DNA from 3 places in the Streptomyces sp. NPDC048383 genome. Region 1 is predicted to be linked to each of the others. Evidence: riboswitches for the same ligand, from Rfam matches in the RefSeq annotation. Region 1 holds a riboswitch; each other region holds the start of a gene.
The links. A riboswitch is a leader RNA that binds a small molecule or an ion and turns the genes downstream of it on or off. The one in region 1 is predicted to bind cobalamin.
Positions count from the first base shown of each region.

Region 2: it holds a riboswitch for cobalamin, as region 1 does, so the genes downstream of both, AB0D46_RS36715 (ABC transporter substrate-binding protein) here and AB0D46_RS25675 (ribonucleoside-diphosphate reductase subunit alpha) in region 1, are expected to answer to the same signal.
Region 3: it holds a riboswitch for cobalamin, as region 1 does, so the genes downstream of both, AB0D46_RS23940 (energy-coupling factor ABC transporter permease) here and AB0D46_RS25675 (ribonucleoside-diphosphate reductase subunit alpha) in region 1, are expected to answer to the same signal.

Region 1 covers NZ_JBEZKS010000041.1:46,571-56,297, forward strand. Annotated here, with positions in the region: gene AB0D46_RS25635 (glycoside hydrolase family 3 protein) at 1-345, opposite strand, end outside; gene AB0D46_RS25640 (carbohydrate ABC transporter permease) at 354-1,190, opposite strand; gene AB0D46_RS25645 (sugar ABC transporter permease) at 1,259-2,278, opposite strand; gene AB0D46_RS25650 (extracellular solute-binding protein) at 2,450-3,739, opposite strand; gene AB0D46_RS25655 (GntR family transcriptional regulator) at 4,029-4,793, shown strand; gene AB0D46_RS25660 (carbon starvation CstA family protein) at 4,924-7,176, shown strand; gene AB0D46_RS25665 (YbdD/YjiX family protein) at 7,191-7,388, shown strand; gene AB0D46_RS25670 (GNAT family N-acetyltransferase) at 7,479-7,991, shown strand; cobalamin riboswitch at 8,036-8,167, shown strand; gene AB0D46_RS25675 (ribonucleoside-diphosphate reductase subunit alpha) at 8,330-9,727, shown strand, end outside.
Region 2 covers NZ_JBEZKS010000095.1:8,955-18,681, forward strand. Annotated here, with positions in the region: gene AB0D46_RS36680 (FAD-binding oxidoreductase) at 1-170, opposite strand, end outside; gene AB0D46_RS36685 (TetR/AcrR family transcriptional regulator) at 235-921, shown strand; gene AB0D46_RS36690 (MarR family winged helix-turn-helix transcriptional regulator) at 908-1,375, opposite strand; gene AB0D46_RS36695 (SDR family oxidoreductase) at 1,465-2,364, shown strand; gene AB0D46_RS36700 (AraC family transcriptional regulator ligand-binding domain-containing protein) at 2,976-4,049, shown strand; gene AB0D46_RS36705 (ABC transporter ATP-binding protein) at 4,248-5,129, opposite strand; gene AB0D46_RS36710 (iron ABC transporter permease) at 5,129-6,133, opposite strand; gene AB0D46_RS36715 (ABC transporter substrate-binding protein) at 6,232-7,221, opposite strand; cobalamin riboswitch at 7,621-7,759, opposite strand; gene AB0D46_RS36720 (glycosyltransferase) at 8,090-9,265, opposite strand; partial or broken gene AB0D46_RS36725 (hypothetical protein) at 9,471-9,727, shown strand, end outside.
Region 3 covers NZ_JBEZKS010000037.1:18,740-28,466, reverse strand. Annotated here, with positions in the region: gene AB0D46_RS23950 (SsgA family sporulation/cell division regulator) at 96-509, shown strand; gene AB0D46_RS23945 (hypothetical protein) at 653-1,180, shown strand; cobalamin riboswitch at 1,357-1,553, shown strand; gene AB0D46_RS23940 (energy-coupling factor ABC transporter permease) at 1,582-2,280, shown strand; gene AB0D46_RS23935 (energy-coupling factor ABC transporter substrate-binding protein) at 2,277-2,663, shown strand; gene cbiQ (cobalt ECF transporter T component CbiQ) at 2,668-3,417, shown strand; gene AB0D46_RS23925 (ATP-binding cassette domain-containing protein) at 3,408-4,235, shown strand; gene AB0D46_RS23920 (PadR family transcriptional regulator) at 4,265-4,837, shown strand; gene AB0D46_RS23915 (EF-hand domain-containing protein) at 4,918-5,130, opposite strand; gene AB0D46_RS23910 (tRNA-dependent cyclodipeptide synthase) at 5,385-6,206, shown strand; gene AB0D46_RS23905 (cytochrome P450) at 6,187-7,428, shown strand; gene AB0D46_RS23900 (YncE family protein) at 7,557-8,747, opposite strand; gene AB0D46_RS23895 (polysaccharide deacetylase family protein) at 8,744-9,538, opposite strand.

The sequences.
Region 1 (9,727 bases):
GCCCAGCTCGCGGGCCACGTCACGGGTCAGGTCGGTGTCGTCGACGGCGCCCAGCGCGAGGTTGCCGGGAAAGGACGAGCCGTCGCGCACTTCCAGGCGGGTGACGTCGCCGCCCTCCTCGTCGATCGCGACGAGTACGTCGTCGCGCTCGGCGCGCAGCTGCGCGGTGAGGGCGCGGAGCTGCGCGGCGGAGGTGATGTTGCGGCCGAAGAGGCCCACGGCGGTGAGGCCTTCGGCGACCTGGCGCAGCAGCCAGGCGGGGGCGGTGGTGCCCTCGAAGCCGGGCTGGAGGACCGCGAGGGCGTCGCGGGTCACCGTATCCGTGCGGTGCGCAAGGACAGTCATCTCGGCCGTTATCCCTTCACGGCGCCGGCGGTCATGCCGCCGACGGCCTTGCGCTGGAGGAAGATGAAGATCAGCAGGACCGGGACCGCGAACAGCGAGGAAGCGGCCATGGTGGCGCCCCAGTCACTGCCGAAGGCGGTCTGGAACTCGGTCAGCCACAGCGGGAGGGTCTGCGAGGTCTTGTCCTTGTTCAGGATCAGGACCATCGCGAACTCGTTCCAGGCGGTGATGAAGCCGAAGAGCGAGGTGGACATCAGACCGGGGGCCAGCAGCGGGAAGATCACCTTGCGGAAGGCCTGGCCGCGGGTGCAGCCGTCGATCTGGGCCGCCTCCTCCAGGGTCACCGGGACGGCGGCGATGAAGCCGCGCAGGGTCCAGATGGTGAAGGGGAGGACCATCACGAAGTAGATGGCGGTCAGCACGCCGATGCTGTTCAGCATCTCGGCGTCGCGGACGATCATGTACATCGCGATGACCATGACCTCCCAGGGGGCCATCTGGGCCATCATCACGGCGAGCACGAGGCCCTTGCGGCCCTTGAACTTCATGCGGGCGATGGCGAAGCTCGCGGCGAGGGCGACGAGCAGGGCCAGCACCACCGCGCAGATGGTGACGATGAGGCTGTTGGTGACGTACGACCAGAAGTTGTCGACGCCGGTGGCCTTGTCGAAGTTCTTCAGCGTCGGCGTGAAGACGAAGACGGGGTCCTTGCTGAGCATCTCGCTCTGCGGCTTGAGCGCCGAGGAGAACATCCAGTAGACGGGGAAGACGAAGACGAGGGCCAGCAGGAGGGCGCCGACGTTCTTGGCGACGGTGCCGGGGCGCAGCGGCCGGCGGGTGCGCAGTCGCTGGGCGGACTTCGTCGCCGGGGCGGACGGTGCGGCCGGCGCGGGCTTCGGGGCGGTGGTCGTGCTCACTGCTCCTCCTCCTGCTTCAGGATCAGGCGGAAGTAGAAGGACATGACGATGATGAGGATCAGGATCGTCAGGACGGAGATCGCGGCGGCCAGGCCGTAGTGGAACTGGCTCTGGCCCTCGACGTAGGCGAAGACCGGGAGGATCTCGGAGGCGCGGTCGGGGCCGCCCTTGTTCATCGCGTAGACCTGGGTGAAGGCCTTGAAGACCCAGATCACCTCAAGGAAGGTGGTGATCAGGAAGAAGGGCTTCAGCTGGGGGAAGACGACCTTCCAGAAGGTCTGCCAGCCGTTGGCGCCGTCCATCCGCGCGGCCTCGTACAGTTCGGCCCCGACCGTGGTCAGGCCGGCGTACATGTTGAGGGCGACGAAGGGGACCGATCCCCAGACCACCAGGATCGTGATGATCACCAGGGTGGAGAAGCCGGTCTCGAACCAGTTGTGCTGGTCGTACCCGGCGAAGCCGGCGGAGCGCATGACCCAGTTCATGACGCCGAACTGCTCGTCGAAGAGCCACTTGAAGACCTGGACCGAGGCGACGATCGGCATGGCCCAGGCCATCACCAGTGCCATCGACAGGACCAGGCGCATCCACGTGCCGAGGCGGTTCAGCAGGATGCCGATGAGGCAGCCCACGCCCATGATGAGCGCGACGTTGGCGAGGGTGAAGCCGAAGCTGCGCAGGACGACGGTCCAGAAGTCGGAGTCGCCGAGCAGCTGCGTGTAGTTGGCCAGTCCCGCGAACGGGTACTTCCGCTGGATGAACTCGATCTTGTTGATGTCCTGGAAGGACAGGATCACGTTCTTGATCAGCGGATAGAGCAGCAGTGTCGCGAGGCTGAGCACCGCGGGCAGGACGAGCAGATACGGCGCCCACCCCGAGGGGAGCGACCTTCTGCCCCCGCGAGGCGACGGATGGCTGGGGCCGGTACCGGTGCCGGGCACCTTCGGCCGTCCGGCGGACTTCTGTGGTGCGTCCTGTGGAGCGCTGGTGGTCGCTCCCTGGGAGTGCACGGTCATGTCTGGGCTTCCTCGCGGTTGACTGTGGAGTCAAATGCGCGACCGGGGGTGCGGCAGGCGCTGCGGGGCGCCTGCCGCACCCCCCGGTGCGTTCACACTGCTGGTGGCTGCGGGTGTTGCGGTGTGTCAGGTGGTGCAGGCGGTACGGGTGGTGCGGTGCTGCGGGGGGGACTACCGGTTGATGCGGCTCGCGATTTCCTTGTCCGCGTCCGCGCCCGCCTTGGCGGCGTCCTCACCCTTCAGGACCTTGGTCATGAACTCCTTGATGGGGTTCGGCTCGGTCTCGACGTTCGCCCAGCCCGCGGTGACCGGGGTGATCTTGCCGGAGGCGGCGGCCTTGGCCATCGTCTCGGCGAAGGAGCCCGGAGCGGCGGCGAAGTTCGCGGCCGCCTGGTTCGGGAGCAGCGCGCCCTCGGTGACGGTGGCGTACTTGGTCATCTGGTCCTTGCCTGCGGCGAGGGCCAGCCACTCCTTGGCGAGCTCCTTGTTCTTGGAGCGCTCGGCGACGGCGAGGTTCGAGCCACCGAGGAAGACGGAGCCCGGCTTGTCGGCGGTCTTGCCCGGGATCGGGAAGTAACCGAAGTCGCCTTCCTTGCCCGCTTCCTTCAGGGCCTTCAGCGCGCCCTGGGCTTCCCAGCCGAGACCGATCCAGGACGAGACGCCGCCCTTGGGGATGATGTCGGTGGACTGCTGCGGGGTGGCCTCGTCCTTGTCCTTGGGGGCCGTGGAGAAGGACTGGAGCTTCTTGTAGAAGTCCATCGCGGACGCGGCCTGCGGGGTGGCCAGCTGGCCCTTCCACTTGCCGCCGTCCTTGACGGCGAGGTCGCCGCCCTCGTCCCAGACGAAGCCGGCGAGGACGTACCAGCTCTGGCCGGGCAGATAGATCGGCTGCGAGGCCGGGTCCGCCGCCTTCAGCTTCTCCAGGCCGGCCACCCACTCGTCGCGGGTCTTCGGGACGGTGACGCCGGCCTTCTCGTAGGCCTTCTTGTCGTAGACGACGACGCGGTTGGCGGCGTACCACGGGGCGGCGTAGAGCTTGCCGTCGACCTCGGCGGAGGACGTCATGCCCTTCGACCAGGCGTCGGCGCCGAGCTTGGACTTGTCGCCCGACAGGTCGGCGAGGCCACCGGTGACGGCGTAGCCGACGGTCTGGGTGTTGCCGAGCTCAATGACGTCCGGCGGGGTGTTCTCGGAAAGGGCCGTGGTGACCTTCTCCTGGATGCCGGTCCACTTCTGCTCCTCGACCTTGACCGTGACACCGGGGTGCTTGGCCGAGAACTCCTTGTTGACCTCGTCGATCCAGGCCTTCGGTGCGGAACCGTCCATCACCCAGACGGTGATCTCCTTGGCCGCGCCACCCGATGCTTCGGTCTTCGCCTTGTCGTCGGCACCGTCGCCACACGCCGCGAGGCCGATAACCATGCCCGCGACTCCGACCGCCGCGATGAGCTTGCGCTTCACGCCACCCTCCTCAGGGATGCTGCCTGCAACTTCCCTCGCCCACCGCGGTGACGTACCAAGTACTGCCCGTGGGGCCGGGATCCGATCCAGATTGGTTTAGACCAGTAGCTGGAGCTTGGCCTAGACCTTTAGGGGTGTCAAGGGTCTAATGAGCGGGTGCTCGGTCCGTTATCGGACCGACACCTGGGGGAGGGAGGAGGCCTGTCCTCCCTCCCGTGTCACGATGTGACCGCACATATCGGAGGAGCCGGTGACGGCAGCGAAACTGGAGTCGGGAAGGCGGGCGGCGATGGCCACCGAAGGGGCGACCACGGAGCCGGAAGGCGGGGCAGTCACTCGGACGGCACGCGTGCCCAAGTACTACCGGCTCAAGCGGCACTTGCTCGACATGACCGAAACGCTCCCCCCCGGCACGCCGGTCCCGCCGGAGCGCACGCTCGCGGCCGAGTTCGACACCTCCCGGACCACCGTCCGGCAGGCCCTTCAGGAGCTCGTCGTCGAGGGCCGGCTGGAGAGGATCCAGGGCAAGGGCACCTTCGTCGCCAAGCCCAAGGTCTCCCAGCCGCTCCAACTCTCCTCGTACACGGAGGACATGCGGGCCCAGGGCCTGGAGCCGACGTCCCAGCTGCTCGACATCGGGTACGTGACGGCCGACGACACCCTCGCCGGCCTGCTCAAGATCTCCACCGGTGGACGGGTCCTGCGCATCGAGCGGCTGCGGCTCGCGAGCGGCGAGCCCATGGCCATCGAGACCACGCACCTGTCGGCCAAGCGCTTCCCCGCGCTGCGCCGTTCGCTCGTCAAGTACACCTCTCTCTACACGGCCCTCGCCGAGGTGTACGACGTCCGCCTCGCGGAGGCGGAGGAGACCATCGAGACCTCCCTGGCGACCCCTCGGGAGGCCGGACTGCTCGGCACGGACGTCGGACTGCCGATGCTGATGCTCTCGCGGCACTCGCTCGACGCCGACGGGGAACCGGTCGAATGGGTACGTTCGGTATATCGCGGCGACCGTTACAAGTTCGTTGCCCGTCTTCAGAGGCCCGCTTCGTGATCACCGGTTGACTCCCGTTCGATCCTCGGTGGACGCTCGTACCGCTATGCGGACGGGGGCTTACGTCCAGCGGTCAAGCCCCCGTAGATTCCCTGCGCTTCAGCAGATGATCGACGAGGGGACGAGGATCATGCCGGAACCGGACGCAACAGGAACAGACCGGACTCCACCACCGAGGGGTGCGGCGAGCCCGGGCGGCAGGCCCGACTCGCCCTCTCCGTCGGGCCGCCTCTCCCCTCAGCAGATCGCCGTGTGGGCGCTCGTGGCCCTGATCGGAGCCATCGGCTGGGGCGTGCTGGCCCTCTCGCGGGGCGAGGAGATCTCGGCCGCCTGGCTGCTCGCGGCCGCGCTGGGCTCGTACGCCATCGGCTACCGCTTCTACGCGCGCTTCATCTCGCGGCGCGTCCTGAGGGTCGACAAGACCCGGGCCACCCCCGCCGAACGCCTCGACAACGGTGTCGACTTCCATCCCACCGACCGTCGGGTGCTCTTCGGCCACCACTTCGCGGCCGTCGCCGGCGCGGGTCCGCTCGTCGGTCCCGTGCTCGCCGCGCAGATGGGCTACCTGCCGGGCACCATCTGGATCGTCGTCGGCGTCATCTTCGCCGGCGCCGTCCAGGACATGGTGACGCTGTTCTTCTCCACTCGCCGCGACGGCCGTTCGCTCGGCCAGATGGCCCGGGACGAGATAGGGCCGGTGGGCGGAGCCGCCGCCCTGGTCGCCGTGTTCGCCATCATGATCATCCTGCTGGCGGTGCTGGCCCTCGTCATCGTCAACGCCCTGGCGCACTCCCCCTGGGGCGTCTTCTCCATCGGCATGACCATCCCGATCGCCCTCTTCATGGGCGTGTACCTGCGCGTGCTGCGGCCGGGCCGGGTCACCGAGGTCTCCGCCATCGGCGTCGCGCTGCTGCTGCTCGCCATCGTCGCGGGCGGTTGGGTCGCCGAGTCCTCCTGGGCGGACACCTTCACCCTGGAGAAGGAGACGCTGGTCGTCTGGATGATCGCGTACGGCTTCGTCGCCTCGGTGCTGCCGGTGTGGTTGCTGCTCGCGCCCCGCGACTACCTGTCCACCTTCATGAAGGTCGGCACGATCGCGCTGATGGCGCTGGGCGTGGTCATCGCGATGCCGACGCTGCAGATGCCCTCGGTCACCGACTTCGCGGCACGGGGTGACGGACCGGTGTTCGCCGGCTCGATGTTCCCCTTCGTCTTCATCACCATCGCGTGCGGGGCCCTGTCCGGCTTCCACTCCCTGGTCGCCTCCGGCACCACCCCGAAGATGATCCAGAAGGAGACCCAGGTCCGGGTCATCGGCTACGGCGCCATGCTCACCGAGTCGTTCGTCGCCATCATGGCCGTCATCGCCGCCTGCATCATCGAGCCCGGCCTCTTCTTCGCCGTGAACTCGCCCCCCGGCGTCATCGGCACCACGGTCGAGACCGCCTCCGCGGCCGTCTCCAACTTCGGCTTCGCCATCAGCCCGGACGCCCTCGCGCAGGCCGCGAAGGACGTGGAGGAGAGCAGCCTGCTCTCCCGTACGGGTGGCGCGCCGACCTTCGCACTCGGAATGTCGGAGATCTTCTCGGCCGTCATAGGCGGCGCCGGCATGAAGGCGTTCTGGTACCACTTCGCCATCATGTTCGAGGCCCTGTTCATCCTGACCACGGTCGACGCGGGCACCCGCGTGGGCCGGTTCATGCTCCAGGACACCCTCGGCAACGTGAACAAGTCCTTCAAGGACGTCAGCTGGAAGCCGGGCGTGTGGCTCGCGAGCGCCGTCGTCGTCGGCGGCTGGGGCTACTTCCTGTGGGTCGGCGTCAAGGACCCGCTGGGCGGCATCAACCAGCTGTTCCCGCTGTTCGGCATCGCGAACCAGCTGCTCGCGGCGGTCGCGCTGGCCGTCTGCACGACCCTGCTGGTGAAGTCCGGGCGACTGAAGTGGGCCTGGGTCACCGGGGTCCCGCTGGCGTGGGACGTGGCCGTCACCCTCACCGCCAGCTACCAGAAGATCTTCTCCGAGGACGTCAAGGTCGGCTTCTTCGCCCAGCGCGACAAGTACCAGACGGGCATCGACGCCGACAAGGTGCTGCCGCCCGCCAAGACCATGGACGAGATGCACACCGTGGTCACCAACGCCACGGTCGACGGCGTCCTGTCGGTGCTGTTCGCGGTCCTCATCATCATCGTGCTGGTGGACGCGGGCCGGACCTGCTTCAGGGCGATCGCCCACCCCGAGTCGGTCCGCCTCTCCGAGGTCCCGTGGTCCGAGTCGAAGATCGTCGCCCCGGCCGGGCTCATCGCCACGGCCGAGGAGAAGGCCGAACTGGCGGCGGCCGGCCTCGACAGCGGCGGCGGCAAGGTCAAGGAGCCCGTCGCGTGAACACCGCGCGCGCGGTGGGCGGACTGCGGGAGGCGCTGGCGAAGGCCCGGTACTACGTACGGGAGTTCTCCGGCGAGGCGGCGTACGACCGCTACGTCGCCCACGCCCGGGCCCACGACCCGCAGGCCGGGGTCATGACCCGCCGCGCCTTCGAACGGGCCCGCACCGACGCCCGCGAGGCGGACCCCCGCGAGGGCTTCCGCTGCTGCTGAGCACCCCTGGGAAGGGCCCCGCCACCCCCGGCGGGCCCTTCCGCGTGAGCGGGTCGCCCGGGCCCCGCGTCCGTCCCGCACACTCGACGCATGGACATGACGATCAGGGCGGCGCTCCCCGCCGAGTACGAAGAGTTGGGCGACATCACCGCGCTGGCCTACCTCGGGGACGGTCTGCTCGACGGCAACCCCGACGGCTCCTACGAGCGCGCGCTGCGCGACGTCGCCGGCCGCGCCGGGGAGGGCGAGGTGCTCGTCGCCGTGCTCGACGGGCGCCTGCTGGGCGGTGTGACGTTCGCCCCGCCGGGCAGCCCGCTCGCCGACATAGCCGGCCCCGGCGAGGCCGAGTTCCGGATGCTCGCGGTGGCCGCCGCCGGTCGGGGCAAGGGCGCCGGCGAGGCCCTCGTACGGGCCTGCGCCGAGCGGGCCAGGTCCCTTCCCGGAGTGACCCGGCTGGTGCTGTCCACCCAGCCGCAGATGCCGGCCGCGCACCGGCTGTACGGCCGGCTGGGCTTCGTCCGCACCCCCACCCGGGACTGGTCCCCGATGCCCACGGTGCCGCTGATCACCTACGCCCTGGAGCTGTACGCACCCGAGCAGTAGCCACCCCGACACAACATGTGGGGGCTACCGCAACGGGCCGCCCCCACATGTATGCTCATGCCTGCTGTCGCCGCAGGGGAATCCGGTGCGAATCCGGAACTGTCCCGCAACGGTATGAAGTGCACCCATTGGTGCGTCCGCAAGTCCGAGGACCTGCCGACAGCGCGCCCGGCTCGACCGAACCGGGTGCCGACACGTCCGGGCCTCGCGGTTGGGCCGGTGGACGCCACGCGGTGCACGTACCGCCTGCCCTGTCCGGGCCGGTGCGTGGCCTTCCCGCGTGCGCCCGCTCTCCCCGCCCCGTCGAAGACCGGGCCGAGTGAGGGAGAGCTCCCCCCGTGACCATCGCGCCCGCCGCACCGCGCGCCGAGTCCGCCCAGTCCGCCAACGAGGCCGCGCTCGCGCCCGAGGGCCCGGGGACCGCACTGCTGCGCACCCTCACCGAACTCACCGCCGACCTGCCCGACACGGACCCCGGCCGGGTCGCCGCCGCCGCCCTGCGCGGCCGCAGCTCCGTCGCCGACGAGGCCGAACTGCGCGGGCTGGCCACCGAGGCCGCGGCCGGTCTGATCTCCGAGGACCCGGCGTACTCCCGCCTCGCCGCCCGGCTGTTGACCCTCGCCGTCGCCGACGAGGCCGCGGGCCAGGGCTCCTCCTCGTTCGCCGGGTCCGTCGCCGTCGGCCACCGCGAGGGCCTGATCGCCGACCGCACGGCCGCGTTCGTCGCGGCCCACGCCGCCCGGCTGAACTCGCTGGTCGAACACGCCCTCGCCGAAGGCGCCGACGACCGCTTCGGCTTCTTCGGCCTGCGCACCCTGCACAGCCGCTACCTGCTGCGCCACCCGATCACCCGCCAGGTCATCGAGACCCCGCAGTACTTCATGCTGCGCGTCGCCTGCGGCCTCGCCGCGGACGACAGCGTCCAGGCCGTCGAGGAAGTGGCCTCGCTCTACCGGCTGATGAGCCGCCTCGACTACCTGCCGTCCTCCCCCACGCTCTTCAACTCCGGCACCCGGCACCCGCAGATGTCCTCCTGCTACCTGCTGGACTCCCCGCTGGACGAGCTGGACTCGATCTACGACCGCTACCACCAGGTCGCCCGCCTGTCCAAGCACGCCGGCGGCATCGGCCTGTCGTACTCCCGCATCCGCGCCCGCGGTTCCCTGATCCGCGGCACCAACGGCCACTCCAACGGCATCGTCCCGTTCCTGAAGACCCTCGACGCCTCCGTCGCCGCGGTGAACCAGGGCGGCCGGCGCAAGGGCGCCGCCGCCGTCTACCTGGAGACCTGGCACGCGGACATCGAGGAGTTCCTGGAGCTGCGCGACAACACCGGTGAGGACCAGCGCCGCACGCACAACCTGAACCTCGCGCACTGGGTGCCGGACGAGTTCATGCGCCGGGTGAACTCCGACGGCCAGTGGTCGCTGTTCTCCCCCGCCGACGTCCCCGAACTCGTGGACCTGTGGGGCGACGCCTTCGACGCCGCCTACCGCAAGGCCGAGGCGGACGGCCTGGCCCGCAAGACCATGCCCGCCCGCGACCTGTACGGCCGGATGATGCGCACCCTCGCGCAGACCGGCCAGGGCTGGATGACCTTCAAGGACGCCTCCAACCGCACGGCGAACCAGACCGCCGAGCCGGGCTCGGTCGTCCACTCCTCGAACCTGTGCACCGAGATCATCGAGGTCACCGACGACAGCGAGACGGCCGTCTGCAACCTCGGCTCGATCAAC
Region 2 (9,727 bases), on a different contig from region 1:
GCGGGGACGTCCAGGTCGCGGACGCGCGGCAGGGGGAGCGGGCGGGCGAGGGTGCCGGGGAGCAGGGCGCCCATCGCGACGCACTCCGCGTCGTCGGGGTGGGCGTCCGCCCAGCCCCAGCCCCACCAGGAGCGGGTACGGGACGTCGGCTGAACGGTGGTACCGGCCATGGATGCGCTCCGGAGGTGGCAGGAATTTACCAAGGGGTAAATTACTTACTGATAATATCCGCTCATGGCAACCCCTCCTTCCAAAGCGGGCACCAAGGGAGTCCCCCGGCAGCACCGTCGGCAGCAGATGCTCGAAGCCGCCACGGAGGAGTTCGGAACCCGCGGCTACGCGGCCGCCTCGCTCCCCGCGATCGCCGCCCGGGTGGGTGTCACGAAGACGCTGCTGCACCAGTACTTCGGCACCAAGGAGGACCTCTACGTCGCCTGCCTGGTCCCCGTCGGCGACCGCGTCCTCGCCACCATCCGTGCGGCCATGGGCCCGAGCGGGACCTCGCCGCACACCCCCCTGCGCGTGCTGCACGCCCTCTTCACGGCCCTGGAGGGGCAGCGGGAGGCGTGGTTCGTCCTCTACGACACCACCCTGCCGCCCGACGGCGAGGCCGTGCGGAGGGCCTCGGAGTACTGGGCCGCCATCGACGGGCTCGCCGCGGGGGGCACCGCCGAGCTGCTGCGCGCGACCGGATCCAGCGACCCGTTGGACGCCGACGCGCTCAAGTACGTCTGGCGGGACCTGGTCGCCACCCTCGTGCGCTGGTGGGTCAAGCACCCGGAGCAGACCCCCGCGGCCATGACGCGGCGCTGCGCCCGCCTCTTCGCGGCCGCCGCGGGGCTGGCGTCCGCCGAAGACGCCGTCGGTTCCGAGGCGCCGACCGTCCCCGAGGGCGCGGCGGTCGGGCCTACGCGTCCTTGACGTCCTTCGCGGCCTTGAGCTTGCGCCACACGGTGCCCAGCGCCTCCAGGTCCCGTTCGTCGAGGAGGTCCGTGAAGGCCGGGGCGAGGGCTGCGCGGCGGGTGGCGTCGGCTTCGGCGAACACCGTGCGGCCCGCCTCCGTGAGGGACACCTCCACCGACCGGGCGTCGCGGGTGGAGGGCGTGCGCGTCACGAGGCCCCGTGCCTGTAGCGCGTCCACGACCCGCGACACCTGGCTTCGGCTGAGCAGGGTGCTGTTGCCGAGTACGGAGGCGGGTACGGGCTCGGGGCTGGAGGCCAGCCACAGCATGACCTCGAACCAGGACACGGGTAGGTCGTGGGCCTTCACGAGGGCCCGGTCGACGCGGTCGGTCATCACGGTGCCGGCCCAGACCAGTCCGTAGAAGGCGTAGTCGGCCGCCGGCATCTCGGCTTCGGTGAGCTTCTTCGGCATGTCGGCAGTCTAGAGGTTGCGTGCGCACGCACATAACTTTATGGTGTGTGTGCACGCACATAAATCACGTTCCGTGAAAGGCGACCGCCATGACGTCCTTCCCCGTCACCCCCGAAGCCACGCCCGACGCCGCTTCCGCGCCCTCCGGCGGAGTCGGCCGCACCGTTCTGATCACCGGAACGTCCTCCGGAATCGGCCTGGCCGCCGCCATTGCCACCGCCCGGGCCGGCTGGCGCACGATCGCCACCCTGCGTGACACCGGCCGGGCCGACGCCCTGCGCGAGGCAGCCGCCGAGGCGGGCGTGGACGTCGACATCCGACAGCTCGACGTCGTCGACGAGCGTTCGGTCGCCGCCGCGATCGACGGCGTGATCGCCGACTACGGCCGGCTGGACGCCGTCGTGAACAACGCGGGCGCCGGACACGTCGGAACCCTCGAACTCGAAACAGTCGCCGACGTCCGCCAGGTCATGGAGGTCAACTTCTTCGGCGTCCTCAACGTCTCCAAGGTCGCCCTGCCGCACCTGCGGGCCACCGGGGGTCGACTCATCACGGTCACCAGCGTCGGCGGCGTCGTCGGTCAGCCCTTCAACGAGGCCTACTGCGCGGCGAAGTTCGCCGTCGAGGGGTACATGGAGAGCCTCGCCCCCGTCGCGGGCGCCGTCGGCGTGAGCGTGTCCGTCATCGAGCCCGGCGCCGTGGCCACCGAGTTCGTCAACAACATCGGACTCGACATCGAGGGTCGGATCGCCGCTGCCGGCCCGTACGCCGACGCGATGCGCAGCTACGTCGACCGTACGGTCGGCCAGTTCCTGGACGGCGCCCAGACCCCGGCCGGCGCGGCCGAGGCGGTCATGGAGGCCCTGACCGAGGACCGCCCCGCGTTCCGCATCCAGACCTCGCAGTGGGCCCGCGACTTCACCGGGACGAAGCTGGCCGACGGGGACGGTTCCGCCGTCCTCGGCATGACCACCGGGTGGGTGTCCTGACCGGAGCGGGCGCGACCGCGTCGCTGCGGCCACCGGCGGCCGAACTGTGCGCCGGGTGGAACCGGGGCATGATGGCGGGGGGCGGACCGCCCCCGAGCGGCCGCCGCCGGAGCCGCGCGTGGTGACGCGCCCGAGCCGGGAGGTGCCTCGTACGCATGGACGAATCGCAACGGGCCTGGATGGCCGTGGGCGGTGTCATCGCCGTCATCCTGTTGAACCTCGTGGCCATCATCCTGATGAACGTCCTGTGACGGAGCCCCCGCGCGACGAACTCCGCGATCGGCCCGCAGGGTCACTTCGGCGAGACGCCTGGCTCGTACACCCGCCAGTCCTCCTGAACCCGCGGGCAATGGCGCGGTCCGTCCGACCCCCGTACGGCAGGACCGTCGCCATCCACCTCAGCGGATCGACGGCGCCACCCTCTGCGGGGGGCGGCGCCGTGACCCGAACGACCACCACGCTAGGGCCGCGAACGAGCCCCGGTCGAGGACGGCACGCGCCGGCCGGAGGACCGCGCGCGCCACGGGGGACCGGCCGCGCCACGAAGGGGACACTCGACGCCGGCCTCCGGCGTGAAGTGGCCGAATCCCGCTGGTCTATGCTCAGCCCTCGTGGTCTCACACGCACACCAGGGGACGACCTCGTCCGCCCTCACCCGACTGAACGTCAAAGCCGCACAGCTGGTCGGCGTACCCCCACACACCTACGCCCACCTGCTGGGTCTGGCGCGCGAGCACCTCGACGACGACGCGTGCCGGACTCCCGCCGCCTCGATCATCCGCGTCCTGGAACTGACGACAGGCCGAGCCTCGTGGACGGAGACCTCCCTGTTGATGGCGCAGGAGTCGGCCATCGGCACCCTCGGGGTCTGGGACTACCTGATCACCTCCGCGGCCACCCCGCTCGAAGGCATCCGGGACGCGGCTGCCTATCTGTCCACCGTCCTCGACACCCGCACCGACAACCTGCGGATCGCCGAGGACGGTGACCGGATCACCATCAGTCACATCAACCAGTCCGACCTGTCCCACCCGGCCGCCTGCGCCGTCCGCTCGTACGCACTGGGCGTGTACCGGCGCCGGCTCGGCGAAGCCGCCCGCCGCGACCTCGTCCCCGTCCACGTCGCGCTGGCCGCCGAAACACCCCGCCGACACGAGGCCCTGACCCGGCTGTACGGCACCCGCGCCATCGAGTTCGAAGCCCCGGTCAGCTCGATCACCTTCCTCGCCGCCGACCTCAAGGCCCCGAACCCGCATGCCCAGATCGGCCTTTCCGCCGTCCTGCGCGACCACGCCGACCGGACCCTCGCCTCGGCGATACCCCTGCGCGACTGGCTGGACCTCTTCCGCGCCGCCCTGGTCTCCGCCCACGACGAGGGCGCGCCGACGCTGACCGGCGTCGCACGGCGCCTCGCCCTCAGCACCCGAACCCTGCAACGCCGCCTGGACGAACACGGCACCACCTGGAGCACCGAGGTCGAAGCCGTACGCAGGGCCCACATCACCCAACTGCTCCACGACACCGACCTGACCTTCGACGCGGTCGCCACCCGCAGCGGCTACGCCGACGCCCGCGCCCTGCGCCGCGCGGTCCACCGCTGGTACGGCACCACCCCCGCCGGGCTGCGCCGCGCCGGCCGACTCCCCACCGGCCGACTCCCCACCGGCCGAGTCCCCACCGGCTAGGACCCGCCTCAGCACGCGTCCGACCGCTCACGCGAGGAGCGTGTGAGGTCTTCGTGTGTCACCGGATCGCCCGGCCGGCCGTCACCAGGCCGCGGCGACCCGGTCGGCCGTGGTCACGTACCCGCAGCGGCCCGCCGTCCACTCCAGCGCCGTCCGGGTGAGGCCGGAGCAGGTCGAAGCAGGTCGAAGCAGGTCAGGTCAAGGCTCGGAAGGGGCGACCCGACCCGGCGGACCGTCGAGGCCCGGATGCACGCTGATGAAGGGCACCCCGGTGCGTGGGTGCGCCATGACCTCTGCCTCCACCTCGTACACGTCGGACAGGAGTTCCGCCGTGAGCACCTCCCGCGGAGTGCCCGTCACGATCACGCGGCCGGCGGCCATCACGCAGATGCGGTCGCAGAAGGCGGCGGCGAGGTTCAGGTCGTGCAGGGCGACGACGGCCGTGACGCCGAGGCGCCGGACGAGTCGCAGCGCGTCGAGTTGGTGGCGCAGGTCCAGGTGGTTCGTCGGTTCGTCCAGCACCATCGTCCCCGTGCACTGGGCGAGCGCGCGGGCGATCAGCACCCGCTGCTTCTCCCCGCCCGACAGCCGGTCGAACGGCGCGTGCGCCAGCGCGCCCACGTGGAGCTCGTCCAACGACCGGGTGATGACGTCGCGGTCGGCGGCGTCATCGCCCGCGAAGGCCCGCTTGTGCGGGGTGCGGCCCATGGCCACCACGTCGTACACCGTCAACTCGAAGTCCCCGGACGTCTCCTGCAACACGGCCGCGAGCCGCTGGGCGAGCCGCTTGCCGGGCATCCGCCACACGTCGTCGCCGTCCAGCAGCACCCGCCCCGACGTGGGTCGCAGCGCCCGGTAGAAGGTGCGCAACAGCGTCGACTTGCCCGCCCCGTTGGGCCCGACCAGGCCCACCACCTCGCCGGGATCGGCCCGCAGGGACACCCGGTCGACGAGGACCTTGCCGCCCAGGACGACGCTGACTCCCTCGGCTTCGAGGGACCCGGGGGCTCCGGTCGTGCCGGTCGCCTCGGTCGCCTCGGTCGCCCCGGTCGCCCCGGTCGTCACGTTCGGCTTGTTCATCACCGCGCCGCCTTCCGTCGCATCAGCCAGAGGAAGAAGGGACCGCCGACCAGGGCGGTGAGGATGCCGACGGGGATCTCCTCCGGGCTCATGAGGGTCCGGGCGGCCAGGTCCGCGGCGATCAGGAACGCCGCCCCCAGGAGCGCGGCGGCGGGCAGCGCCCGCCGGTGGTCGGCCCCCACGAGCAGCCGCACCACGTGCGGCATGATCAGCCCGACGAAGCCGATCTGTCCGCTGACCGCGACGATCGTGCCGATCATCAGGGCCACCAGCGTGAACAGGGCGCCGCGGAAGCGGTGCACGTCCAGCCCGAGGGCCGCGGCCGCTTCCTCACCGGCCAGCAGGAGGTTCAGGGGACGGCAGAGGCCGAGCAGGACGGCCGTCCCGATCAGGACCGTACCGACCGGGATCCACACCGTCGTCCACGTGGTGCCGGCCAGGCCGCCGAGCATCCAGCGCAGGGCGGACTGCGTCTTGTGCGGATCGTTCGAGGTGACGATCAGGAAGCTCGCCACCGCCGACAGCACCTCGGCCGTCGCCACGCCCGCCAGGACCAGTCGTACCGTCGTCATCCGGCCGCCCGAGCGGGCGAGGAAGTAGACGGCGACCAGGGCGGCCAGCGCCCCGCAGAACGCCGCGATCGGCAGGGTGAACAGGCCGAACAGGCTCAGGTTCAGCACCACGACGAGCACGGCCCCGACCGAGGCCCCCGACGACACCCCCAACAGCATCGGGTCGGCCAGCGGGTTGCGGACCAGCGCCTGCAACGCCATCCCGGCCACCGACAGGCCGGCGCCCACCACGCCGGCCAACAGCACCCGGGGCAACCGGACATCGACGACGATCGTCTCGCGCACCGGGGTCCACGTCGGCTCGACGAGAGCCGGGGCCACTTGGTGCAGCAGGATGCCCCACACCTGACCGGCGGGCACGCCGATCGAGCCGACCGCGATCCCGGCCGTCGCGGTGCCCGCCACCAGAACGCCCAGGAGCGCCAGCACGATCGGATAGGGCGCCCCCGCCCGCCGCCCCCGGACCGCCGCGGCCGGCGGGCAGACGCCCGCCTCCGCGGCCGGCCCGGACGCCACGGCCTTCACCCCGGTCACTGGACCCGGCCCGGGTGGAGCTGACGCGCCAGCGACTCCACGGCCGCCGGCATCCGCACACCGAGCACGGTGGACGACAGCGGCAACACCGCGAAGCGCTGGTTCTTGATCGCCGGTACGTCCTTCAGCGCCGGGTGCGCGAGCAGGAACTTCTTCTTGTCCTCGACCGATTGGTCGCCGTAGTCGTAGATCACGATGGCCTCGGGCGCGCGCTGCGCCACCTGCTCGAACGACACGTCACCGAAGGCCTTGTCGAGGTCGGCGAAGAGGTTCACCCCGCCGGCCCGACGCATCATCTCGTTGCCGATGCCCTTGCCGCCCGCGGTGAAGGCCGTCTTGTCGCCGCTGTCGTACACGAAGAGCTTGACCGGCGGCACGCCCACGAGCTGCGACTCGACGCGGTCGAGGACCCCGTGCAGCTTCGTCACCTGCTGTTCGCCCCGCTCGGGCACCCCGAAGATCTTCGCGACGGTGCGGATCTCCGCGTCCATCGCGGCCGCGTCGACCGGACCGGTCGGGCACTCCTCGCTGTTGAGGTGCGTGTTGATCCCGACCTTGGTGAAGGCGGCGCGGCTACGGCCCTCCTTCTCGGCGAAGGTCGTAGACCATCCCCCGTAGACGAGGTCCGGTTCGGCCTGCAACAGGACCTCGAAGGAGGGGTATTCCTTCGACAGGACCTTCACGCTGTCGTACGCGCCCTGGTACTCGGGGAGGATCCGGTCGTCGAGGTAGCCGGTGCCGACCATCGACTTCTCCAGGCCGAGCGCCAGCATGATCTCGGTCGCGTGCTGGTTCAGCGAGACGGCCCGCTGAGGCGGACGCCGGTAGGTGGTCTTCACCCCGCAGTTGTCCACCGTGACGGGGAAACCCTTCACGGGCGCGGCCGACGAGGGGCCGGCGGCGGGCGCGCCGCCGCCTCCGCAGCCGGATACGAGTAGGGCCGCGGCGAGTGCGGGGAGCAGGGTCTTCGGGAGGTTGCGGGGCATGGGTGGGTCCTCTCACCGCGGATGGAACGGATGGTCTTCGACGCCGAGTCGGCCCCGTGGCACGACGGTTCGGGGTCCGGGCGTCGGACGTCGGGCGTCAGGCGTCAGGTCGCCACGTCTCGGGTTCGGTCGACGGCCCGAGGGGATCGCGGACGCGGCCCGTACGTCGGCGGGGGAGCGTGAGGAAGGCCACTCGTGTGCCGGGGGTCGGGAGCGTCGCGGTGACCGGGGACGGCAGGTGCCGTCCGGGGTGCGGGTGCCGCGTCTGCCACTGTTCGGTCGCCACCGCCGGCCTCTCGTCCCTGCCGGGCGGGCTGGCTGCGTGGCGATGCACTCCCGTGCACGGTCGAGCCGTGGGGGAGCTGCTGACGGCCACACCGTAGTCCGCGACGGCGTTCCTCGTGTACATGACTGCGCGCCAGGTGTTCCGACTCGCCCGGTGGTTGCCGGGCCTACGGTTGCGGGTCAGCGCCGGATTTCGACCGGCTTCCCCTGGTGCTGAGTACTTATCAGCCGGAGTGCAACACGACCCGGCCCGGGGCGTCAAGCCCGCGGGTGTCCCACCGTCGCCGCCGGCCGGCCGTGCGCGCCGCACGGCTGGCGATCTCCCGGTCACTCGGGTACCGTCCAGGGCCGCCACGTGCGCGAACGCGCCGCGCGGACCGCGCGCGGCAGCTCAGGAGCACCCGGTGGAGGCGGCCCGTACGCCGGATGCGCGTACGTCGGACACCCGGACGCCGGACACCCGTACGTCGAACAGGAGGGCCGGAACGCACCTGCGACGTTCCGGCCCCCGCTCGGGCCCACGCCCGCTGCTCGTCCCTCCGTACGACGGCGGGCAACCGCCGTCCCCGCCCGATGCGAGGTGTCAAACCGTACCGGCGGCGGCGGTGGCGGCGACGGCAGCCCGGTGGACGTGCACCGACCGCTCCAGTTCCCGAACGACCTCGGCGGCGGAGGGCATCCGCCACGCCTCGTCCCGCAGCCGCCCGGCGGCCTCGCGGTACGACGGGTCCGTGAGCAGGTCCTCGACGGCTCCGGCGACGTTCTCCGTCGTGTCGTCCTCCGGCAGCACCAGCCGGCCCGCCCCGTGCGCGGAGATCCGCGCGCCGTGCTCCTCCAGGCCCGGCATGCTCGGTACGAACACCTGGGGGACGCCGTTCGCCAGGCAGCTCAGAGTGGTGTTCCCGCCCCCGTGGTGGACCACCAGGTCACAGGTCGCGGCGAGGACGTCCACCGGGAGCCAGCCCGCGCGGCCGCTTGCCGGGAGCGTCGGCTCCAACGCGCGGGCCACGGCCTCCGGGGTCGCCACCAGCAGCTCCACGTCCAGCGACCCGACCTTTTCCACCAGGCCGCGCAACGGCTCGAAATGATCGCTCGGCGTCACCCGACTACCCGCGCTGACCAGCACGCGCGGCCGTCTCCCCTTGGTGTACATCCACGGCTCCAACGGAACCTGTGTGCTGTAGGCGATGTGACGCAGCGACAGCGCCGGGGGCGCGGTGAGGGGGCGCAGGCTCGGCGGCAGGACGCTGAGGGAGAAGTCCGGGGCGGGTGGCGCCTGGAGGCCGAGCGCCTCCAGTTCCGGAGCGAGTTCGGACTGCGCCCCGAGGTCGACGGAGAGCGGTTCGCCGATGTCGATCGCGAACCGCACCCAGGGCACGCCGGCGTGGTGGGCCGCGAGGGGGCCCGCGTAGGTCAGCACGTTCGAGACGACCAGGTCGGGCCGCCAGCGGTCCACGAGATCGATCAGGCCGGGCAGTGAACTCGCCGCCAGCCGGCCGAACATGCGGCCGATCGCGATGTTGCGCTCCGGTCCGTTCGCCGGCGTCGGGACGAGACGGCCCTGCCGGTCGTGCCGGCAGTCCTCGATGGTCCGCGGGGTGACGGAGACGGCCGGGATCCCCGAGTTGACGATGGCGGGCATCGTCACCTCGGGCCCGGTCATGATCACTTCGTGGCCCGCGTTGCGGGCCGCCTGGGCCAGCGGGATGTTGGGGAAGATCGTGCCGGCGCCGTTTCCGCCTACGAACAGTATTTTCATGACCGGATGCTCCGGCACGGATCTGGAACTCCGCTCGAAAGTGCGCACGCGCGCCGGCCGCCACCTCTCGGCCGGCCCGACCCTGCGCCCGTGTCCGGAACTCGACGTTCGTTCCAACGAATCTCCATCCGGATGGCGAAGAGTCGCGGCACAGGCGGGAGCCGATCCTCGCCGGACACGAGAGACACGAGAGAGAGGAACCTCAGTGCAGCGCAAGTGGAAGCTGACGGGCGGAGCAGTCGGTTCGTTGGGCCTCGCCCTGACCGCGATGTTGGCCGCGCCCGGTACCGCCGCCGCGACCGGGTCGCCCGCGGTCACGACGACCAGCACCCTCCCGTACGTCTGCCAGACCCGGCTCTCCGGTGAGTGGATACCGGTCGAGTACAGCCGTAACTTCACCACCACGGCGCCGGCCAAGGTCGCCCCGTTCCACACCTTCAAGGTCACGTTCGACTCGGCGCC
Region 3 (9,727 bases), on a different contig from region 1:
CGGCTCGGGACCTTCGGCGCCCGGCCGGGCCGAGGGGGTCGGCCGGCGTGCCGGAACGGCCCCGGAAGACCCCGTTCGAGAGGAAGGCTCATCCGTTGCACACCTCCGTCACCGAGCACCGCGTCCTGCCGCTCCGACTGGAGGCGGCGCCCGCGTCCGTCCCCCTGCAGGGGGTCTTCGTCTACCGCACGGACCGGCCGTACGAGCTGGCCGTGGACTTCCGCGGCGCGGGGGTCCACCTGGCGCGCTGGGTGTTCTCCCGGGAGCTGTTGCTCGACGGGGAGGCCACCGCGACGGGCGAGGGGGACATACAGGTGTGGCCCCGCCGGCAGGGTTCGGAGCCGCGGGTCCTCCTCGCCTTCAGCAACGGCCTGCAGAACTGCGTGGTCTCCGCCCGCGCCAAGGACGTCCGCGAGCTGTGCCGCCGGATGACCGCCCTGGTCCCGCGCGGGCAGGAGCGCCGCCACTACGACCTCGACGCCGAGGTGAGCGCCCTGCTGGCGCACTGACCGGCCGCCGGGCGCGCCGCGCCGGCCGCGGGCCTCCGCAGCGGGCGGAAACGGGGCGGCGCCGGCGTGCAACCGTGGGCGCCCCTCGGGTGTCCTACCCGATGACAACCCTGTCCCCGTCTCTGAAGAATCGGGGGAACGTCATGCGTCACCTGCTTCGTCCTCGTCGTCGGCGGATCGTGGCCCTGGCCACGGGCGCGCTGCTCACCGCCGGACTCGCGCTCGCCGGTCCGGCCACCGCCGCCTCCGCCGCCGCTTCCACCACCAACACCCAGACTCCGCTCGTCGTGAACGCCCGCTGGGGCGGGCACTGCACCTTCGACCGGATCGTGATCGACCTCCAGGGCTACGTCCCGACGGTCAACGTCAGCCCCGTTCCCAAGCTGGTCTACGACGGCTCGGGCAAGCCCGTGCCGCTGGCCGGGAAGTACTTCCTGGAGATCCGCCTGAACCCGGCCGCGGGGCACGACGACGCGGGCCAGAACGTGTACCAGGGCCCCCGGCTCCAGAAGATCTACCTGTCCAAGCTCAAGGGTCTCGCCATGACGGGCGACTACGAGGGGTACGTGACCTTCGGCGCCGCCTTCGACACCAAGCCGACCTACGGCGTCACCGTCCTGCACAACCCGGAACGGGTCGTGGTGGACGTCTCGCACCCCAACACGTGCTGACCTGACGGGTCCGACGCGCGGTCGGGGGCCCGGGGTGTCGCACACCCCGGGCCCCCTTCGCCGTCACCGGTCGAGGCCGGCCGGGTAGGACGCCCCCGCCCCGGCCGCCATCGGGCCGCACCCGCCCGGGTCACCCCCGCCGGCGGGGCCGGGTTGTTACCGGTCCGCGCGGCCGACTACTGTCAGCGGGCCTTGGTGTTCGGGAAACCGGTGGAAAACCGGTGCGGCCCTCGCCACTGTGATCGGGAAGTCCGGCTCCATTCCTGCGGGAAGCCACTGGGTTCCGCGCGGGAGACCGCACGGCCCCGGGAAGGCGGAGTCAGGGCATCAGTACCCGTGAGCCAGGAGACCGGCCGAGGCGCGTCGTCCATCCACGAGGTGCTGGAGAGGTCTCTCTACTCATGCATATAGCCGAGGGGTTCCTGCCCCCTTTGCACGCGGTCGCCTGGGGCGCCGCATCCGCTCCCTTCGTCGTCCACGGCGTCCGCGCCCTCACCCGCGAGGTGAAGGCCAATCCCGAGAGCACCCTGCTGCTCGGGGCGTCCGGAGCGTTCACCTTCGTCCTTTCCGCCCTGAAGATCCCTTCGGTGACGGGCAGTTGCTCGCACCCCACCGGCACCGGACTGGGAGCCATCCTGTTCCGGCCACCGATCATGGCGGTCCTCGGCACGATCACCTTGCTGTTCCAGGCCCTGTTGCTGGCGCACGGCGGGCTCACCACGCTCGGCGCCAACGTCTTCTCGATGGCCATCGCCGGCCCCTGGGCGGGCTACGGGGTCTACCGGCTGCTGAAGAAGTTCGACGTGCCGCTGATGGTGACCGTCTTCTTCGGCGCCTTCTTCGCCGACCTCGTCACCTACTGCGTGACCTCCGTCCAGCTGGCCATGGCGTTCCCGGACCCGGCCAGCGGGTTCGTCGGGGCGCTGGAGAAGTTCGCGGGCATCTTCGCCCTCACCCAGATCCCGCTCGCGATCAGCGAGGGCCTGCTGACGGTGCTCGTGGTGCGGTTGCTGATGCAGTCGAGCAGGTCCGACCTGGTGCGCCTGGGCGTCGCCCGGCTGACCGGTACCACGACGAAGCAGGAGGCGGCGGCCCGATGACCAGGAACGCGAAGATCAACACCCTGCTGCTGCTCCTGGTGGCGGCGCTGGCCGTGCTCCCGCTCGCGCTGGGACTCGGGGACGGCAAGGAGGAGCCGTTCGCCGGCGCCGACGCGCAGGCGGAGGCGGCCATCACCGAGCTGAAGCCGGACTACGAACCCTGGTTCTCCCCCCTGTACGAACCCCCGTCGGGCGAGATCGAGTCGGCCCTGTTCGCCCTCCAGGCGGCGCTGGGCGCGGGCGTGCTCGCGTACTACTTCGGCGTGCGCAAGGGGCGCCGCCAGGGCGCGGCGCTCGCGGCCGGGGCGGACGGCGGGAGCGGGACGGGCGCCGGGACCGGCGCCGACCCGGGTACGGCCGGCGCGGCCGGCGCGGAGCGCTAGCGCGGTGCTGCCGATCGACGTGGCGGCGCACGGCAGTCGCTGGCGCCGCCGCCATCCCCTGGAGAAGGCCCTGCTGGGGCTGGGGCTGACGGTCACCGCCGTGTGCCTGCCGCCCTGGCCCGGCGGGCCGCTGGTCGCCGCGGCGACCCTGGCGGTGCTGCTCGGCCCCGCCGGGGTGGCCGGCCGACAGCTGTGGCGGGCCTTCCGGGTCCCGCTCGGCTTCTGCTGCACGGGCGCGCTGCCGCTGCTGGTGTCCCTGGGCGGCCCGTCGGGATTCGTCTCGCTCGCCCCCGACGGGCCCCGGCACGCCGCCGAGCTGCTCCTGCGCACCTCGGCGGCCTCGCTCGGGGTGCTGCTGTTCGCCTTCACCACCCCGGTCTCCGACGTGCTGCCCCGGCTGGTGCGCGCCGGGGTGCCGGCCCCGGTCGTGGACGTGGCCCTGGTCATGTACCGGATCGGGTTCCTGCTGCTCGACTCGATGGCCCAGGTCCGCCGGGCCCAGGCGGCCCGCCTCGGGCACACGAACCGGGCCGCGGTGTGGCGTTCGCTGGCCGGGCTCGCGGCGACCTCGTTCGTACGGGCCTTCGACCGCGCCGGCCGGCTCCAGGAGGGGCTGGCCGGGCGCGGCTACGACGGCGCGCTGCGGGTGCTCGTCCCCGAGGCGACCCTGTCCCGGCGGTTCCTGGCGGCGTCCGCCGCCCTGCCGGCCTCCCTGGTCGGCCTGACCCTCGTACTGAAGGAGCTGTGTCCGTGACCCCGTTGGTGGAGCTGGTCGGCGCGGGCTACGCCTACGAGGACGGTCCCGCCGTCCTCGCCGGCGTGGACTTCGCCATCGCGCCGGGCCGTGCGCTGGTCCTGCTGGGCCGCAACGGCAGCGGCAAGACCACGCTGATGCGGCTGCTCAGCGGCGGCCTGCGGCCCGGCTCGGGCGAACTGCGGCTGGACGGGGCGGTGGTGGCTTACGACCGGACCGGTCTGACCCGGCTGCGGACGTCGGTGCAGTTGGTGGTCCAGGACCCGGACGACCAGTTGTTCGCGGCCTCCGTCGAACAGGACGTGTCCTTCGGTCCGATGAACCTGGGGCTGGCCGCCCCGGAGGTCCGCGAGCGGGTCGACTCGGCGCTGGCCGCCCTGGACATCACCGCGCTGCGGGACCGTCCCACGCACCTGCTCTCGTACGGGCAGCGCAAGCGCGCGGCCATCGCGGGCGCGGTCGCGATGGCGCCGCGCGTGCTGATCCTGGACGAGCCGACGGCCGGCCTGGACCCGGACGGCCAGGAACGGCTGCTGGACGTCCTGGCGGGGCTGCGGCGGGCGGGCACGACGGTGGTGATGGCCACCCATGACGTGGACCTCGCGGTCCGTTGGGCCGACGACGCGGCCGTCCTGACCCCGGCGGGCATCCGCACCGGGCCGGCGACGGCCCTGCTGTCGGACCCGGAGCTGCTGGCCTCGGCGGGCCTGCGCCAGGCCTGGTCGCCGGCCGTGACGGCCTTCCTGCGCTCCCGGGGCCTGCTGGACGAGGACTCCCCGGGCCCGCGCGTCCCCGAGGCCCTGGCCGCCTGGCGCTGAGCCGCGCCGGGCCTCCCTAGGATGGCGGCATGTCGCTCCCGCACGCCATCCTCACCGCCCTGCTCGAAAGGCCCTCGTCGGGGCTGGAGCTGACCCGGCGGTTCGACCGGTCGATCGGGTACTTCTGGTCCGCGACGCACCAGCAGATCTACCGGGAGCTGGGTCGGCTGGAGGAGGCGGGGCTGATCCGGGCGCTGCCCGGCGAGGTGCCGCTGCGGGGCCGCAAGAAGGAGTACGAGGTACTGCCGGCCGGTGGCGCGGAGCTGGCCCGGTGGGTCGGCGAGAGCCAGGACCCCAAGCCGATGCGGGATCCGCTGTTGCTGCGCATCCGGGCGGCGGGCGTCGTGGGACCGCAGGGGTTGCTGCCCGAGCTGCGGCGGCATCTGGAGCTGCACCAGGGGCAGTTGGAGACGTACGAGGCCATCGAGGCGAAGGACTTCCCGCCGGGCCGCGACGCCGTCGAGGACCGGCTGCGCCGGCTCGTGCTGCACGGGGGAATCGCCCTGGAGACGTTCTGGCTGCGCTGGCTGGAGGAGGCGCTGGCCGAGGTCGACGGCATGACGGGGCCGGACGCCCCGCCGCAGGGCCGGGACACGGCCTGACGCGCCCCCGCCGGGGCGGGCGGGGGCGGTGGGCGGGCGTGGGCCGGCTCGGCTCGCGGGCCGGCTCGCCGCGCGCGGGCCTACTTGTTGAGGGAGGCCCAGAACTCGTCGAAGCTGAGCAGCTTGTCGCCGTTCGCGTCCTTGGAGGCGACGACGGCGTCCGCGACGGCGCCGGTGACGAACGCGTCGCCCATGGCCTTCATGGCCGCGCTGTACTCGTCGGCCGTGACGAAGCCGTCGCCGTCCGCGTCGAACCTGCCGAACGTCGCCCGTGCGCTCTCGATGTCCGCCACTGGGTCCACCCCTTCTTGGTGCTTGTTGACCGGCTCAGGGTAGCGGCCGCCGGGCGGGCCGCGTCCCGCGGGTCCCGTTCGGTCGGCAGAAACAAATTCAATTACTCTTCCGTAACGCGGAAGCGATAATTCCGGCCAAGAAATCCGGCCGCCACTTGTCACGCTCCGGGATCACGGCATAACGTTCAGACATTGCCGCCACACCGGGAGCGCAGGGCTCCCAGGGACAAGCGGCAACAAGGGCGATCACACAGGTGACGATCACAGCTGACGCATCATTCGAAGTTCTGCCCTTCACCCGCACCTGCCGCCATATCTGGGAAGACGGCGACCATGTGCTCATCGGAGTGAGTCCTGGCAACAGCTACTTCAGTGCCGAGCGCGTGTCCAGTCTCGCCCGATGGGCCACGACCCGCTTCGCGCAGGTCGACTTCGTCTACGCGGACCTCCACGTCGACCGGATGTTCGCCGCCTTCGGCTACACCCCGGAGCATGCGGAGAAGCGCGCGGCGAAAGAGATCAAGGCGGTCCGGAGGAGGATTCTCAAAGGCGTGGAGGAATCAGGTCCCCAACAGGCCGAGATCCGCGTGAGGGCGCTTTCGGAGTTCGAGTCGAACCCCGTGTACCAACTTCTGCACCGGCGCGTGCTCCATTTCTTGGAGACGGATGACGCATTCCGCAAGGGTTGTGAGGAAATGGCTCTCCATTTCGTCGGATCCAAGTTGCCGGAAGGTGAATCCATCACCGACGCGCAGTTGCAGGTCTGTTTCGATTACATGGCGGCGGAGCTGCCCTTCTTCGTGGATACCCCGAGCATTCTCGACGTGCCGTCCTCCGTGGCGGCCTACCACGTCAAGATGCCGATGACGGACCTCCTCTTCGCCCGGGGCGGGGGCCTGCGCGCCACCCGCAACCAGGCGTACGCCGTCGTGCGCCCCGAGGCCGTCGACGCCACCGACACCGGGCAGGCGAACACCGCGGCCCCGACCACCACCGCACCGCGGGGCACGGCACCTCAGAGCACCGTGGACCACGCGACCACCGAGAGGACCGTCGATGAGCGTCGAGCAGCTTGAGAGCGCGGACGGCCGGGAGCGGGAGCCGCTCCTCGACTTCCCGCTCTCGCGGCGCGGTGACGTACTGCCCGAGGAGTGCTCCTGGCTCCGCGAGAAGGCGCCGGTCGCCAAGGTCCGCACCCTGACCGGGGACCCCGCCTGGCTGGTGAGCAGCTACGCGTTGGCCAAGCAGGTCCTGGAGGACGAGCGCTTCAGCCTCAAGGACACCGCGAACGCCGGGGTGCCCCGCCAGTACGCCCTGACGATCCCGCCCGAGGTCGTCAACAACATGGGCAACATCAACAGCGCCGGCCTGCGCAACGCGGTCATGAAGGCGCTCAACCCGCGGCAGCATGGGCTCCGGGATCACCTGCGCGCCCAAGCCGGCGAGCTCCTCGACCGGCTCGTCGCCGAGGGCGCTCCGGCCGATCTCCGGGCGGGGTTCGCCGACCCCTTCTCGGCGGCGCTGCACTGCCGGGTGCTGGGGGTTCCGTACGAGGACCGGCGCCGGTTGATGTCGGGGCTGGACGTCGCGTTCATGACCGCCCGCCAGCCGTTCGCCGACTCCGCGCTCAACTGGTACAAGGACGTCGACTACTTCGCCGGACAGTTGCGGGCGCAGCTCGCGCTGCCGTCCGAGGAGCGTACGGGGCTCCTCGGCCGGTTCGCGGACCTGAAGGAGGCCGACCCCGAGTCGGCGCACCTGACGGACGAGATGTTCGCGACGGTCGCCGTGTCCCTGTTCGGCGCGGGCGCGGTGTCCACGTCGGCGTTCCTGGTCCTCGCGATCCTGGCGCTGCTCCAGAGGCCGGAGCTGATCGGGTACCTGCGCGCCCATCCGGAGCGGATGGGCGGGGCGGTCGACGAGCTGCTGCGCTGGAACCTGTCCGTCGGGGACGGGCTGCCGCGCATCGCGCTGGCGGACGTCCGGGTCGGCGACGTCCTGGTGAAGGAGGGCGAGTTGGTCCTGGTCCTGCTGGAGGGCGCCAACTTCGACCCGGAGGCGTTCGAGAACCCGGACGAGCTGGACCTGGAGCGGGAGGGCGCGAACGCGCACCTCGCCTTCGGCGCCGGCCGGCACTTCTGCCCGGCTTCGGCGCTGGGCCGGGCGCACGCCGAGATCGCGCTGGAGGTGCTGGTCGAGCGGCTGCCGCAGCTGCGGCTCGCGGTGCCGGCGGAGAACCTCGTCTGGCGGACGGGGTTCATCAAGCGGCTGCCCGAGCGGCTGCCCGTGGCCTGGTGACCACGGGCCCATGAACAGGGGGGCGTCCGGCGGGGCGCCCCCCGTTGACCCGGTGTCCCGGGAGCTGTGCGAGCTCCCGGGGCACTGTCATGTCCGTACGTCGGGGGCGGGCCGGCCGCTCCTTCGACCTAGCGGAAGATCCCGGTGTGCCCCAGCGAGTAGCGCCCGGGCTGCGGGTACACGGCGAGTCCGTGCGGGCCGTCACCGACCGGGATGCGGGCGAGTTCCTTGCCGGACGCGGTGTCGATCGCGTAGACCTCGGAGTCGTAGCGGCCCGAGAGCCACAGCACCTTGCCGTCGGCGGAGACACCGCCCATGTCGGGGCTGCCGCCGTCGGGCAGTTCCCACTTCTTGGTGAGTCGGTTCTGCTTGAAGTCGAAGACGGAGATGGTGCCCTCGCCCCGGTTGGGGACGTACATCTCCTTGGAGTCACGGCTGATGTACAGGCCGTGGCAGCCCTTTCCGGTGGGCAGCAGCTTCGGGGTGTCGAACTTGTCGCCGCTGAGCACCCACATGCCGTGCGCCATCATGTCGGCGACGTAGAACGTCTTCCCGTCCGGGGACACCTTGACGTCCTGCGGCATCGCTCCCTCGAAGGGGAGTTTCTGCTGGCCGATGACCTCCATCTTCTCGGTGTCGACCTTGAGCAGTTCGCCGGAGAACTCGCAGCTCACGATGAAGTACCGGCCGTCGGCGGAGAAGTCCGCGTGATTGACGCCGAAACAGGTCACCGGGACGGTTTTCACGCGGTCCATGGTGTGCGGATCGCGGAACACCAACTCGCGGTCCATGGAGGCCATCACGATGGCGTACTTGCCGTTCGGCGTGAAGTACAGATTGTACGGGTCGTGCACTTCGACGTCCTTGCCCGACTCGCCCGTGGCCGGGTTGATCGGGGTGAGCGTGTGGCCGCGGTTGTTGTTGACCCACAGCGTCTTCATGTCCCAGGACGGGACCACGTGCTGGGGCTGGACGCCGACCGGGATGGTGTCGATGACCTTGTAGGTGGCCGGGTCGATGACGGACACCGTGTTGGAGTTGGTGTTCGGCACGTAGACGCGGGACGGGAAGTCCTTGACCACCGGGGAGAGGTTGTTGGGCCGGTCGGCCGCGTACACGTCGTCGGGGTCGAGGACCGGCGGCATCCCCGGCAGCCCGGGGGGTGCGACCGGTACGACCTTGGCCGGGCGGACGGGCCCGTTGGAGCCGCGAGCGGCGGGCTCACCCTTTCCGCCGGATCCTCCGCAGCCGGCCAGGGCGGCGAGGACCAGTCCGGCGAGGAGCGCGGTGGCCTTGCGTGGAAGGCGGTTCGTCGTCATGGGGTCAGCAGCTCCGTGGTGGTCACCGCGCGCAGCTTGCGGCGCGCGAGTTCTTCGAGGAGGGGCGGCATCGCGTCGACCGTGTCCGCGTAGCCGAAGTGCAGGCTCACCACCGATCCGCCGAGGATCGTCCCGGTGACGTTGCGGATGACGGCCGCGGCGCCGGGCGAGGTGAAGTCGAGGGAGTCCACGTCGTACGACAGGACGTGCGGGTAGCCGGCCCGCTGGGCCAGGGTGCGTACGAGCGCGGTGGCGTACTGGGTCTGCGAGGGGCGGAACCAGGTCCCGATGGAGCCGGTGAGGCGCTTGAGGCGCTGGGCGCAGCCGGTGATCTCCGCGTAGGCCTCCGCCTCGGACATCTCGTTGATCGCGAGGTGGCGCTGGGTGTGGTTGCCGAGCTCGTGGCCGCCGTCCAGGACCCGGCGGGCCATGTCGGGGTGCTCGTCGAGCCAGCTGCCGATCGCCAGGACGGTGACCCGGGCCCCGCCCCGCTCGGCCTCGGCGAGGACGGAGCGGGCGATGGCGGGGTCCCCGTTGCCGTGGAAGGTGAGGGCGATCCGGGGGCGGTCGCGCGGGCCGTGGCCGATCTCGACGGGCTGCCCGGCGAACCGGCGGGGGGCGGGCGCGGGGGCGGCCGGTGCGGGCTTGACCGGGGCCGCACCGGAGGCCTTCGGCGGGGCGGCGGGGGCGGGCCCCCGGTCGGCGGTCCGCTCCGTCCCGCAACCGGCGGCGAGACCGGCCAGCGTGGCGACGCCCGCGCGCAGGGCCGCCCGGCGGCCTGATGATGACAACACCTGCCCATTTAAGGGGTGGATGACAGGAAAGGTAATGATTGACCCAATTCGGGACCTTCGCGGGCCGAGCCGTCCGACCCATCCGTTCACTATGTGATCAACGATTCACTCAGAGCAGTCGATACTTATTCGTAGATTACGAGGTGAGTGGCCCATCTCACCTAGGATTTAGATGGAAACTCTTAG